One region of the Ruegeria sp. CDSB029 genome, then DNA from elsewhere that is predicted to be linked to it. Evidence: riboswitches for the same ligand, from Rfam matches in the RefSeq annotation. Region 1 holds a riboswitch; the other holds the start of a gene.
What was found. Region 1 has a riboswitch for thiamine pyrophosphate ahead of thiD (bifunctional hydroxymethylpyrimidine kinase/phosphomethylpyrimidine kinase). Riboswitches for the same ligand answer to the same signal wherever they lie in the genome.
Positions count from the first base shown of each region.

Region 2: linked by a shared signal. The riboswitch ahead of thiB (thiamine ABC transporter substrate binding subunit) and the one ahead of thiD (bifunctional hydroxymethylpyrimidine kinase/phosphomethylpyrimidine kinase) in region 1 are both predicted to bind thiamine pyrophosphate.

Region 1 is NZ_JBXWOX010000002.1:84,974-91,728, reverse strand. It holds gene AC2FI8_RS03020 (HesA/MoeB/ThiF family protein) at 1-155, opposite strand, end outside; gene AC2FI8_RS03015 (thiamine phosphate synthase) at 152-748, opposite strand; gene AC2FI8_RS03010 (thiazole synthase) at 745-1,509, opposite strand; gene thiS (sulfur carrier protein ThiS) at 1,513-1,707, opposite strand; gene AC2FI8_RS03000 (FAD-dependent oxidoreductase) at 1,691-2,668, opposite strand; gene thiD (bifunctional hydroxymethylpyrimidine kinase/phosphomethylpyrimidine kinase) at 2,665-3,468, opposite strand; TPP riboswitch at 3,514-3,619, opposite strand; gene dnaJ (molecular chaperone DnaJ) at 3,750-4,904, opposite strand; gene dnaK (molecular chaperone DnaK) at 4,979-6,755, opposite strand, start outside.
Region 2 is NZ_JBXWOX010000005.1:239,894-246,648, forward strand. It holds gene AC2FI8_RS08485 (CBS domain-containing protein) at 1-324, shown strand, start outside; gene AC2FI8_RS08490 (ArsB/NhaD family transporter) at 349-1,713, shown strand; TPP riboswitch at 1,851-1,956, shown strand; gene thiB (thiamine ABC transporter substrate binding subunit) at 1,990-2,970, shown strand; gene AC2FI8_RS08500 (thiamine/thiamine pyrophosphate ABC transporter permease ThiP) at 2,946-4,493, shown strand; gene AC2FI8_RS08505 (thiamine ABC transporter ATP-binding protein) at 4,480-5,172, shown strand; gene AC2FI8_RS08510 (adenylate/guanylate cyclase domain-containing protein) at 5,275-6,755, shown strand, end outside.

The DNA of each region.
Region 1 (6,755 bases):
ATGGTCAAATGTCCGACCCCTGCACCAGCCAGCAGAGGCAAAACCGGTGCTGCCAACCCCCCGGCCCCCACCACAAGAACCCGCGCGCCGGACAGGCGGGCCTGTCCACGCGCGCCGACTTCCGGCAGGATCATCTGACGGGCGTAGCGGCTCATGTGGTGACCTCGATCCACGCACGTACGCGGGCTTCTGGGTCTGCATTCAAGGTGATGTCTGTCACGACTGAGACAATGTCCGCCCCGGCCTGCAACACACCCGGCACGCGCTCGACACTCATCCCGCCAATACCGACCAAAGGGACTTCCCCCACGCGCGCTTTCCATTCAGTGACACGCGGCAGGCCCTGTTGTTTCCATTTCATCTTTTTCAGGATCGTTGGGTAGACCGGCCCAAGCGCAACATAGTCGGGGCTCATGGCCAGAACACGCTCAAGCTCGTCATCGTCATGGGTCGAGACACCCAGTTTCAGCCCTGCGTGTCGGATCGCCTTCAGATCTGCGTCATCCAGATCCTCTTGTCCCAAATGAATCCAGTCGCAGCCTGCGTCGATGGCAACCTGCCAATGGTCATTCACCACCAGAACAGCCCCATGCGCACGGCACAGATCCCGCGAAACCGCGATCTGTTCACGCACGACCGCATCCGCTTGGTCCTTGATCCGCAACTGCACCAGTTTCACGCCCAAGGGCAGCATCCGGCGCAACCAGTCGGAATGGTCGAAGATTGGATAAAACCGGTCGAGGTTCATGACAAAAACGCCTTTCCAATAACAGGGGTCGAGGGTTCGGCCATATCGCGCGCTTCGATCGGGTCGGCCTGATAGGCCAATCGCCCGGCCTCGATGGCCAGCTTCATCGCCTTGGCCATTGCGGCGGGATCGCCGGCCCGTGCCACCGCGGTGTTCAGCAGAACGGCATCATACCCAAGCTCCATCGCATGTGCGGCGTGGCTGGGCAGGCCGATACCAGCGTCAATCACCAGTGGTATTTCGGGAAACTCAGCGCGCATTGCGCGCAGGGCGTATTCGTTGTTCAGACCGCGGCCCGAACCAATCGGGGCCCCCCAAGGCATCAGAACTTCACACCCTGCCGCCAAAAGGCGCTCACCCACGATCAGGTCGTCCGTGGTGTACGGAAACACCTCGAACCCGTCTTCGCTCAGAATGCGCGCGGCCTCGACCAATTGGAACACGTCGGGCTGCAGGCTGTCGGTATGCCCGATCAGTTCCAGCTTGATCCATTTGGTGTCAAACACCTCTCGCGCCATATGAGCGGTGGTCACAGCCTCTTTCACCGTATGGCAACCTGCTGTGTTGGGCAGGACAAGAACGCTCAGATCGCGGACCATCTGCCAGAAGGTTTGTCCTGCGCCTGCTTCGCGTCGCAACGATACGGTGGCCACCCCGGCCCCGCTGTCCCGAAATGCCTGTTCCAAGATTGCGGGGCTTGGATATTGCGCGGTGCCCAGCATCAACGGGTTCGGCAGTGATGTGCCGTAGAAGGTCTTCATCGCTCAGCCCCCCTGCATCGGGGCGACGACTTCGATCCGATCGCCGTCCTTGATTTTGCGAGCTTTGCGCAAGCTTGAGGGCACAAAACCCTCGTTCACAGCCGTCGCCATCCGGCCCGAAAACCCACATTCCTGCAAAAGGCCGGAAAGAGTTTCGGCCTGCACGTCGCGCATCTCGCCGTTAAGTACGATCTTCATCGACCATCTCCGAATGTTTGTTGTCCAACGCTAGGTCAGCCACGCCCTTGGCCAGTGCAGGGGCCAGCAAGTAGCCGTGGCGGTAGAGGCCGTTGGCATAGATTGTCGGTCCCAGCCGTCGAATACGTGGAAGGTTGTCGGGGAAAGCGGGGCGCAGATCGACGCCGATTTCCAACACTTCAGCCTCACCAAAGGCGGGGTTCAGGGCGTAGGCTGCGCTCAGCAACTCAAGCATCGAGCGTGCGGTAATTCGGCTGCTATCCTCGGATTCGATCATTGTCGCGCCCAGCATGTAGACGCCGTCGCCGCGTGGAACGATATACAGCGGCACGCGTGGATGAAGCAGGCGTATAGGCCGGGTCAGTGTCACGTCTGGGCACCGTATCACCAGCATCTCACCCTTCACGCCGCGCAAGTCCTGCAGATATTCGCGCGCGTGCAGACCTCTGCAATCAATGGCGTTGTCCAATCCCGTCGGAGCGCGCGCATGATGGAATTCAACACCGTGATCCTGAAGCTGGTGCGACAGATCCAGTAAGGCCTGACGCGGATCCAAATGGGCTTCCGCAGCAAAGTAGAGACCCTTTTTGAAACCATGCAGATCAGGCTCTAATAAAATTATTTCTCTGTCATCAACTTCAGAAAACCCCTCCGTTCTGCGGGCGAAACGACGCAGATCCGGCAGGTCTCGTGGGTTAGCAACAACCAATGTGCCGCGCCTGTGGACCTGAGTGCGCTTGGCCCACCAGTCGATTGCCAATTGCCCCAGACGCAGGACAGGTTCCTCGGCGTTTTCATACTCGCACCAAGGTGCCAACATTCCGCCCGCCCACCAGGAACAGCCATGCGGCCCCGGTGCACCACCGGGATCAAACACCTGAACCTTGGCCCCGCGCGCGACAAGTTCGGAAGCAACGGCCAACCCGACCACGCCTGCCCCTATGATCGAACAGACGGTCACGCGGACCAAACCTGATGGAAGTGATGAACAGGCCCGTGACCTTGTCCGATTTTTAGAGCATCAGCCTGAGCGATGGCGCCCTGCAGATAGTCATGTGCTTGCGCCACGGCCTGGGGCAGCGAAAGATCCTTGGCCAATCCGGCCGCTATGGATGAGGACAGCGTGCATCCCGTTCCGTGGGTGTTGCTTGTCTGTCGGCGCGGCGCTTGAAATTGGTCCATCACGCCAAAATCTGAGACCAGTACGTCGTGGCAGATGTCGCCTTTCCCATGACCGCCCTTCATCAGGACCGCACCCGCACCCAATGCGCATAACTCGCGCCCTTGTGTAATCATCTGCTCGAAGCTGTCCGCTGGTTCAGCGCCCAGCAAACGGGCCGCTTCTGGCAGGTTTGGCGTCAACACGGTCGCGCGCGGCAACAATACGTCGCGTAGCGTTTGGATCGCCTCTTCTGCCAGCAATGCATCGCCGGATTTCGCGATCATGACCGGATCCAGAACCACCGGCCCGTCAAAATCCGCGATACTGTCTGCGACACATTGGATGATCTGAGGGGTCGCCAGCATTCCGATCTTGATCGCACCAACATCCAGGTCGGTTAGAACAGCCTCGATCTGGGCTGCAATGACGTCCAGAGGGATGCCATGCACGGCCGTAACTGCACGAGTATTCTGCGCCGTCACTGCGGTAACTACGCTGGCACCGTAGACGCCAAGCGCGGACATGGCCTTGAGGTCTGCCTGAATTCCGGCCCCGCCACCGCTGTCAGATCCTGCGATTGTTAAGGCAATTGGTGCCATGTCGTTGCTCCGGTTCAAAATGGGCAACGGGCATGGAAAACGTCTAAGCACTATAAGACCGTTCCCTACGCCGGTATTGCCCGGATCAGGTTCGATGGGTTAGCGCGTTCACGCCTCTCAGCCCCCAAGCAGGGCACCCCAACGGTTGGGGCGACACTCTCAGGGGATGGCGGGGGAATCAAGGGCCAATTTTGGGGCAGATCACGGTCAAACTGGACTTATAAAATGCAAAAGCCGGCCTCGATGGGCCGGCTTGCGACAGAAGTTTACGAAGTGCTGGTTCAGCCCTTCATGCCGTCCCAGAAAGATTTGACGGATGAGAAGAAGCTTTTTGATTCCGGGTGGTTGTCTTCGCCCAGATCGTCAAACTCGCGAAGCAGCTCTTTCTGGCGGCTGGTCAAATTGACCGGGGTTTCCACCGCCAGTTCAATGAACATATCGCCAATTCCACCGCCGCGAAGGGCGGGCATGCCCTTACCGCGCAATCGCATCTGACGGCCTGACTGGCTGCCCGCCGGGATTTGTACACGGCCACGGCCACCGTCGATTGTGGGCACTTCGATCGAACCACCCAGCGCGGCTTTCCCCATGCTGACCGGAACGCGGCAATACAGGTTTACGCTGTCGCGCTCGAACAGCTTGTGGTCCGAAACTTCGACAAAAATATACAGGTCGCCCGGAGGGCCACCGCGCATCCCGGCCTCACCTTCACCGGCAAGACGAATGCGGGTGCCGGTTTCGACACCGGCCGGAATGTTGACCGACAGAGCACGCTCTTTTTCAACGCGCCCGGCGCCTCCGCAGGATTTACAAGGATTCTTGATGATCTGACCCAGACCCGAACAGGTCGGGCAGGACCGTTCGACTGTGAAAAAACCCTGCTGCGCCCGAACTTTTCCCATACCGGAACAGGTCGGGCAGGTCGTGGGCTCCACCCCACCTTCCGCACCTGATCCGTCACAGGCCGAACAGGCCACGGCGGCAGGTACACTAATCGTCTTTTGCAGCCCCGAGAACGCCTCTTCCAACGTCACCCTCAGGTTATAGCGCAGGTCCGAGCCGCGCGCGGCACGCCGGCCACCGCTAGTTGCACCGCGCTGACCGCCCATGAAGTCGCCGAACAAGTCATCGAACACATCCGAGAATGCGCTGGAGAAGTCGCCTTGCCCGCCAAATCCGCCGCCGGGTCGGCCACCGCCGCCCATTCCATTTTCGAAAGCGGCGTGACCAAAGCGGTCGTAAGCCGCTTTTTTGTCGCCGTCGCGCAGGACATCATAGGCCTCATTCGCCTCTTTGAACTGCGCTTCGGCGTCGGGATTGTCCTTATTGCGATCTGGATGCAGTTCTTTGGCCTTCTTGCGAAAGCCTTTCTTGATCTCATCCGCCGAAGCGCCCTTGGACACGCCGAGCACTTCGTAATAGTCGCGTTTGGACATCAGTATTTCCTTCTGCCTCAACGTAATCGGGCCGGCCCGGCAACCGGACCGGCCCGAATTGGCCCGGTTACCCGTTAGTTACGCTTGTCGTTGTCCAGATCTTCGAACTCGGCATCGACGATGTCGTCATCACCAGCCGGAGCTTCATCAGCTGCCGCAGGCTCATCCTCGGCTTCCTCGGACTGCGCCTTGTAGATGGCTTCGCCCAGCTTCATGGCCGCTTCGGTCACGTTCTGAATGCCGGACTTGATCTTGTCGGCGTTCTCAGTTTCCAGCTCGTCCTTCAGCGCGGCAATCGCCAGCTCGATGGCTTCGATGGTGGTCGGGTCGACCTTGTCGGCATGCTCTTCCATAGACTTTTCGGTCGAATGGATGAGGCTTTCGGCCTGGTTCTTGGCATCGACCAGTTCGCGGCGTTCCTTGTCGGCTTCCGCGTTCTCTTCGGCGTCCTTGACCATCTTGTCGATATCCTCGTCGGACAGACCGCCCGATGCCTGGATGGTGATCTTCTGCTCTTTGCCGGTGCCTTTGTCTTTGGCCGAAACCGAGACAATGCCGTTGGCGTCGATGTCAAAAGTCACCTCGATCTGAGGCATGCCACGCGGTGCGGGCGGAATATCTTCAAGATTGAACTGACCCAGGATCTTGTTGTCCGCAGCCATTTCGCGTTCCCCCTGGAAGCAGCGGATGGTCACAGCGTTCTGGTTGTCCTCGGCAGTCGAGAAGACCTGAGACTTTTTGGTCGGGATCGTGGTGTTGCGGTCGATCAGACGGGTGAACACGCCACCCAGCGTCTCAATCCCCAGCGAAAGCGGGGTTACGTCCAGCAGAACCACATCTTTGACGTCGCCTTGCAGAACACCGGCCTGAATGGCGGCACCCATTGCAACAACTTCGTCCGGGTTCACACCTTTGTGCGGCTCTTTACCGAAGAATTTGGTGACCTCTTCGATCACCTTCGGCATGCGGGTCATACCACCGACCAGAACAACCTCGTCAATGTCGCCCGCCGACAAACCGGCGTCTTTCAATGCGGCCTGACAGGGTTTCATCGACTTCTTGATCAGGTCGCCAACCAGCGATTCCAGCTTGGCACGGGTCAGTTTCATGACCATGTGCAGCGGCTGACCATTAGCGCCCATCGAGATGAACGGCTGGTTAATTTCGGTCTGCGAGGTCGAGGACAGCTCGATCTTGGCTTTTTCAGCAGCTTCTTTCAGGCGCTGAAGGGCCATCTTGTCTTGCGACAGGTCGACACCGTGTTCCTTTTTGAACTCGTCCGCCAGGTAGTTGACGATGCGCATGTCAAAGTCTTCACCACCCAGGAAGGTGTCACCATTGGTCGATTTGACCTCGAACAGCCCGTCGTCGATTTCCAGAATGGTCACGTCGAACGTACCACCACCAAGGTCATAAACCGCGATGGTTTGTGTTTCTTCCTTGTCCAGACCATAGGCCAGCGCGGCCGCTGTCGGTTCGTTGATGATCCGCAGCACTTCCAGACCGGCGATTTTGCCGGCGTCTTTTGTGGCCTGACGCTGTGCGTCGTTGAAATATGCCGGAACGGTGATGACCGCCTGCGTGACTTCTTCACCCAGATAGCTCTCGGCAGTTTCCTTCATCTTGCCCAGAGTGAAGGCCGAAATCTGGCTTGGGGAGTATTTTTCACCGCGGGCTTCCACCCACGCGTCACCGTTGCCGCCATCCACGATGGCGTACGGCACCATTTTCTTGTCCTTCTGGACTTCTGCATCATCCACACGACGACCGATCAGACGCTTGACGCCAAAGATCGTGTTGTCGGGGTTGGTGACCGCCTGACGTTTTGCAGGCTGACCGACCAGACGCTCA
Region 2 (6,755 bases), on a different contig from region 1:
ACGCTGCTGAAACTGATTCTGCCGAAGGCGGCGACAATCGGTCTAAATGATGATGCGTCGCGCGTCGCGATCGACTCGCTCAGCTTCATGAACCTGACGCGGGAAGATTTCGAACAACAGATGGAGCGGCTGAAGACCGAAAAGGTTCGCGACAACATGTCGAGGCCCTCGAACATCCCCGTTGCTGCACCCGACACGCCGGTGATGGAAGGTATCTTCCTGATCTACAAATACAAACGGCACGTGATCCTTGTTGAGCCCGAAACCAACCGTTTTGTTGGCACCGTAAGCGCCAACTCGCTTTTGGATCGCGCACTCAGCTAACCCTATACAAACCGGACTAAAACTTTGGCTACGCATTCGACGTCACACGGAGAGGCCGCTCTCTCTGTTCCACAACTATTGGGCATTGATCCGCTTTGGGTCGCGACCGGAATTCTGATTTTGGTGTATGCGGTCCTGATCACGGAAAAGGTCAACCGCGCCATTCTGACGATGCTGGGCGCGTCCCTTATGGTCTTGTTTGGCATCATCAATCAGGAACAAGCTGTGGCAGGTGTGGACGCCAACACGCTGGCACTGCTTATCGGCATGATGGTCATCGTGGGGATCACCAGCAAATGCGGATTGTTCCAATATGTAGCGATTAAGGCTGCAAAAGCGGTGAAAGCCAATCCAACCGGCATCCTGATCATGCTGACGCTGATTACGGCGGTGTTCTCGGCCCTGCTGGACAACGTGACAACCGTTTTGCTGATCGCCCCGATTACGCTGCTGATCACTGAAGCCCTGGAAACGCGTGTGTTCCCGTTCTTTGTCGCCGAGATCCTGGCCTCGAACGTGGGGGGAACAGCGACGCTGATCGGTGACCCGCCCAACATCATCATTGGCTCGGCCGCAGGGCTGAGCTTCAACGATTTCGTGGTGAACCTGGCGCCTATCTCGGCCATATGTCTGGTTGTCCTGACCGGCATTATTTACCTTATGAATCGCAAGGAACTGGCCCGCATTCCGAAATCGGCCAGCGATCGGATTATGGGTTTCAACGAATCCGAAGCGGTCACTGATGTTTTCTTGATGATCAAGTCTCTGGCCGTTTTGGCTCTGGTTTTGCTGGGGTTCACGCTGGGACACAGCTACGGCATTCAGCCGGGTACGTCAGCGTTGGCCGGAGCAGGCCTGTTGATGCTGCTGGCCTACGGCCACCAAAGCGGTGAAGAACAATCCGAGTCGGTTCACCACATCTTTGGTGAAGTTGAATGGGTCACAATCTTTTTCTTCGGTGGGCTGTTCGTCATTGTTGCCGGTGTTGAACATGTTGGGCTGCTGGCATTCTTTGGTGAGAAAGTGCTGGAGCTGACCCAAGGCGACATGATGTGGACCGCGTTCTTCATCTTCTGGGCCTCTGGCATCCTGTCGGCCATTCTGGACAACATCCCGTTTGTGGCAACGATGATCCCTCTGATCGAATCCACCGCGGATACATTTGGCGGTGAAGACGCGATTGAACCCCTTTGGTGGTCGCTGGCGCTTGGGGCCTGTCTGGGCGGCAACGGCACATTGTTGGGGGCAAGCGCCAACCTTACGGTGGCTGCTTTTGCGGAAAAGGCCAAGCAGCCCATCGGCTTCATCGCCTTCGCCAAAATTGCATTCCCGATCATGATCCTGACCCTGATGATCGCGAACGTCTATATTTGGCTGCGTTACTTCTGACCTATGGCCCTTTGAACCAAACGTATTACAGGTTCAAAGGGCGTCCGACTCCGGACAGGTTTACTTGCCCGCATGTGACACGCACCGCGCTGAGGCACCGAATTTGGTTGTCTTTCTAGCCAATCCCCCCTAGTGACGGCCTCACCTCGGGGAGCACGGCCTGCCGCGCTGAGATGCTTATCAAGCGAACCCGTAGAACCTGAACCGGCTAGAACCGGCGGAGGGAAGGGTTTCGGTTTCATCCATCCTTGCCCTCTCGCCGCAATGGAGGATGACATGAAACATCTGCTAATTGCTGCGGGACTTCTGAGTGCAACTACGGCCATCGCCGCCGACAAGCCTCAGCTAACCGTTTACACCTATGACAGCTTTGTATCCGATTGGGGCCCCGGCCCGCAGGTCAAAGAAGCCTTTGAGGCAACCTGCGACTGCGAGCTGAACCTCGTGGGCGTCGAAGATGGTGCCGCACTTTTGTCGCGTGTCCGGCTTGAGGGTGAAAACTCTGACGCCGACGTCGTGCTTGGTCTGGATACCAACCTGATTGCAGCGGCCCGGGAAACCGGCCTGTTTGCGCCCAATTCCGTTTCTGCCGACTTCGCGCTGCCGATCGAATGGACCGATGACACGTTCACACCGTATGACTGGGGCTACTTCGCCTTCGTTCACAAAGCGGATGCGACCGCGCCTGCGAACTTCCGGGAGCTGGCGGACAGCGACACCAAAATCATCATCCAGGACCCTCGCTCGTCCACGCCCGGTCTGGGTCTGCTGATGTGGGTTAAAGCGGCGTATGGTGATGATGCACCCGAAATCTGGACTGGTCTTTCCGACAATATCGTGACGGTCACAAAAGGCTGGTCCGAAGCGTACGGCCTGTTCCTTGAGGGCGAGTCGGACATGGTTCTCAGCTACACGACATCTCCGGCCTATCACCTGATTGCCGAGGACGATGGCAGCAAGGCTGCGTCCGCTTTTGACGAGGGCAACTATCTGCAAGTTGAGGTTGCGGCAAAGCTGGCCGCGACGGATCAGGCCGAATTGGCGGATCAGTTTTTGCAGTTCATGGTCTCGGATGCGTTCCAGCAAATTATACCGACAACCAACTGGATGTACCCGGCCGTAACCCCGGCAGAAGGTTTGCCTGCAGGGTTCGACACCCTGACAGTGCCGGCAAAGTCGCTGCTGTTCTCCCCCGATGAAGCCGCCGCCGTGCGGGATCAGGCCCTGGCAGAATGGCAGAACGCGCTCAGCCAGTAAGCCCATGGCCCGGTATCGGTGCGGCAGCTCTGGTCGCCGCGCTGATCCTGGGCACTCTTGCGGCGGTTGCACTGCGTGCTGAAACCAGCGGCGGGTTCACTCCCGCCGACTGGGCTGCGCTGCGGTTCACGCTGACCCAAGCCACACTGTCCGCATTGTTCAGCGTGGTGTTGGCCGTGCCGGTCGCGCGGGCTTTGGCACGTCGGAGGTTCCCCGGCCGACGGGCTTTAATTGCGCTTTTGGGCGCGCCCTTCATCCTGCCGGTCATCGTTGCCATTCTGGGCCTGCTGCAAGTTTTTGGCCGGTCGGGGTGGATCTCGGACTTCCTTGGCATTTTCGGCCTGCCGCCCATACGCATCTACGGCTTGCATGGCGTCGTACTGGCGCATGTGTTCTTCAATCTGCCCCTGGCCACTCGCCTTGTTTTGCAAGCCTGGCAAGAAATTCCTGCCGAACGGTTTCGCCTGGCCGCACAACTGGGCTGCAACGGCATGGCCATGTTTCGACTGATCGAGATGCCCATGCTCAAACGGACCCTGCCCGGGGTTCTTGCAGTAATCTTCGCCATCTGCCTGACCAGTTTCGCCGTCGCCCTCACCTTGGGCGGAGGACCACGGGCCACAACGATCGAACTGGCAATCTATCAGGCTTTTACCTACGATTTCGACCTGGGCCGCGCCGCCCTGTTATCCGCCCTGCAACTTGCCCTGACAGCAGCGACCGCTTTAGCGGCGTTGAAGTTTTCGCGCGGGGACGGTTTCGGAACAGGTCTCGATCGCGCCTTGCGCCGCTGGGACGGGGGTGCGCCGACGATAGATGTATTCTGGATCGTCGCAGCGGCCGTCTTTTTGCTACTGCCTTTGGCATCGGTCGTAATTTCGGGAGCTGCCGGGTTGTTTGACATGCCCGCAATCGTTTTTCGGGCCGCGCTGATCTCGGTCCTTGTTGCCACTGCAAGCACCGCTGTCCTGCTTTTGCTTGCTTTGCCTATGGCCACCGCCGTCGCAAGCGGCCGGCACGGGCTTGTGGAACTCAGCGGCATTTTGGGTTTGGCGGCTTCACCACTGGTCATCGGTACGGGCCTGTTCATCCTAATCCGGCCTTTGGCAAACCCGACGACATTGGCTCTGCCTGTCACTGCTTTGGTGAATGCTGCGATGGCCCTGCCCTTTGCTTTACGCATTCTGGTCCCCGCGGCGCGCGACATAACCGCTAGGCACGGACGTCTCGCGCTTTCATTGGATATGACAAAATGGACGTTTTTCACGCGCATCTTGCTACCACGCATGCGTCCGCAGATCGGGTTCGCCGCTGGTCTTGGGGCGGCTCTGTCAATGGGTGATCTGGGCGTGATCGCACTGTTCGCCGATCCGCTGATCGCGACCCTGCCCTTGCAAATCTACCGCCTGATGGGCGCCTATCAGATGCAGGCGGCTGCCGGCGGGGCATTAATGCTGTTGCTGCTGTCCATGGGCGCATTCTGGCTATTGGACCGAGGAGGGCGCTGGCATGCTGAAGCTTGATGACTGTGTGATCGAAAACGGGAATTTCACCCTAAACGCCGATATTCAGATCGGGGTTGGCGCGCGCGTTGCCATTGTCGGCCCGTCCGGCGCGGGCAAGTCCACATTGCTGGAGACTATCGCCGGATTTCGGGATCTGAAAAAGGGCCAGATTTTTTGGGGTGGGCGACAGATTTCCAACCTGCATCCCGGCAAGCGCCCTATGGCGATGCTGTTTCAAGACGGAAACCTGTTTCCGCATCTGACGGCTGAACAAAACATCGCCCTGGGCCTGCGCCCAAATGGTCGGCTGTCAAGGGACGAGGATGCACAGGTTCAGTCCGCACTGGACCGGGTTTCATTGCAGGGTATGGGCGCGCGTAGACCCTCGGAACTGTCCGGAGGACAGCAAAGCCGGGTTGCCCTGGCCCGCGTACTTGTGCAGCGGCGCGAACTGTTGCTTTTGGACGAACCGTTTGCCGCCCTTGGGCCAGCCTTGAAAACCGAAATGCTGGATTTGGTGGCCGATCTGGTGGCCGAAACCCAAACGACCCTGTTGATGGTCAGCCACGATCCGCAGGATGCACGCCGTATTGCCGACCAAACCGTACTTGTTGCAGACGAAACGGTGCATGCCCCCGTTCAGACAGCGGAACTCTTTGACAACCCGCCGCCAAGCCTGCGTGCCTATCTTGGCTAGCGGTGATCCCGCCTCAGAAGTCAACGAGGCGTTGTAACGGGTCGCCAAGCTAAATATCGTTCAAAGATGGTCAACGAAGACAAGCATACGCAGCACACTGGCGTGATCGACAAAAGCGCCCAGGCGCAAAGCAACCGCCAAACAAGGTTGAAAATCCGAATTTCCACTCTGCTGGCGCTGACCATTGGCGGACTGGTGGCAATATCGGCTGGCGCAGTTCTGTTGGTTTCGACTTATGCCAATTTTCAGAACACGACGGAACTGTTGAATACGTCTGCCGCGATGATCGTCGAATCCATCGAAGACGATATCTTTAGCCTGACGACACCGATCGAGGAACTGGCACAGTCCCTGCAAGAAGACGCAAGCACGGGTGAAGTCGATCTGCACGACACCGATTTTCTGAAAGCCTACTTCAAAGGCGTGGTGGCTTCGGTCCCGTATCTGACAGATCTTGCCATCGTGTATCCTGACGGCAGTCTGTTCATTTCAACACATATCACCGATGTTGAGGGGCCACGGTTAATAACGTCATACGAGCCTCCGGCTGCAGGCACGCTTCAGTATCTTAAAGATGTTAAAGGCTATGATGGTTTGTTCTGGAACGAACCCTTCTTTGACCAGGGCCGGACACATATCTCAGCGACTGTACCTGCCTATAAAGACGGTATTTTCCTCGGGGCCGTGCTCGTTTCTTCTACCGTTCACCATTTCTCGGGCCTGGTCGACGAGTTAAGCGGGAAATACGGGGCAACCGGTTTTGTTCTGTACGGTGACAACCGCGTTCTGGCCCATCCCAAATTGCTGAACCTGTCTGCAAACACGTTAAGCTCAAACGCCCCCTTGCATTCGGTCGCAGCACTTGATGACGCGGTCATCTCACAAATGCTGATGCAGCCACCCGAGTTTCAGGGCAACGATGGAACATTTGTCGGATATGTGGTCGAGGCGCTGGACGGAGAACACCTGGTTTTGACAAGCATCGTCAGCGGCTTCGGATCTGAGCCGTGGGTGATCGGGCAGTATTCTCCACTGAGCGATTGGAGCAACCAGTGGTCCCGGCTGAGTGATGCCGCCCTGGTCAGTCTTGGTTTACTGATCGCTTCGGTCATTGCGGCGCTTGTGTTGGCCAGACGATTGGCGGCACCCATTCACAGGTCGACTGAAGAAGCCATCAAAATCAGCGAGCTGAATCTGAACCAGATCGACCACCTGCCCCCCTCTCGGGTCTCAGAACTGAACCTTCAGGCTGTTGCCTTCAACAAGATGCTCGACGGGCTGCGCTGGTTTCAAACTTATTTGCCCCGAACCCTTGTACGGCAAATGTTAAAGACCGGAGACCCTAACCTTGTGTTGCCGCGCGAAGTCGAACTGACCGTCATGTTCGCCGACATCGTGGGATTCACACCCGCATCCGAGGCCATGACGCCACAAGCCACGGCAGCAATGCTGAATCGGCATTTCGAGATCCTGAACCGATGTATCGAAGCCGAGGGCGGAACGCTCGACAAATACATCGGCGACGCGGCGATGGCGTTCTGGGGCGCGCCCCAGGACCAGACGGACCATGCCGAACGCGCCTG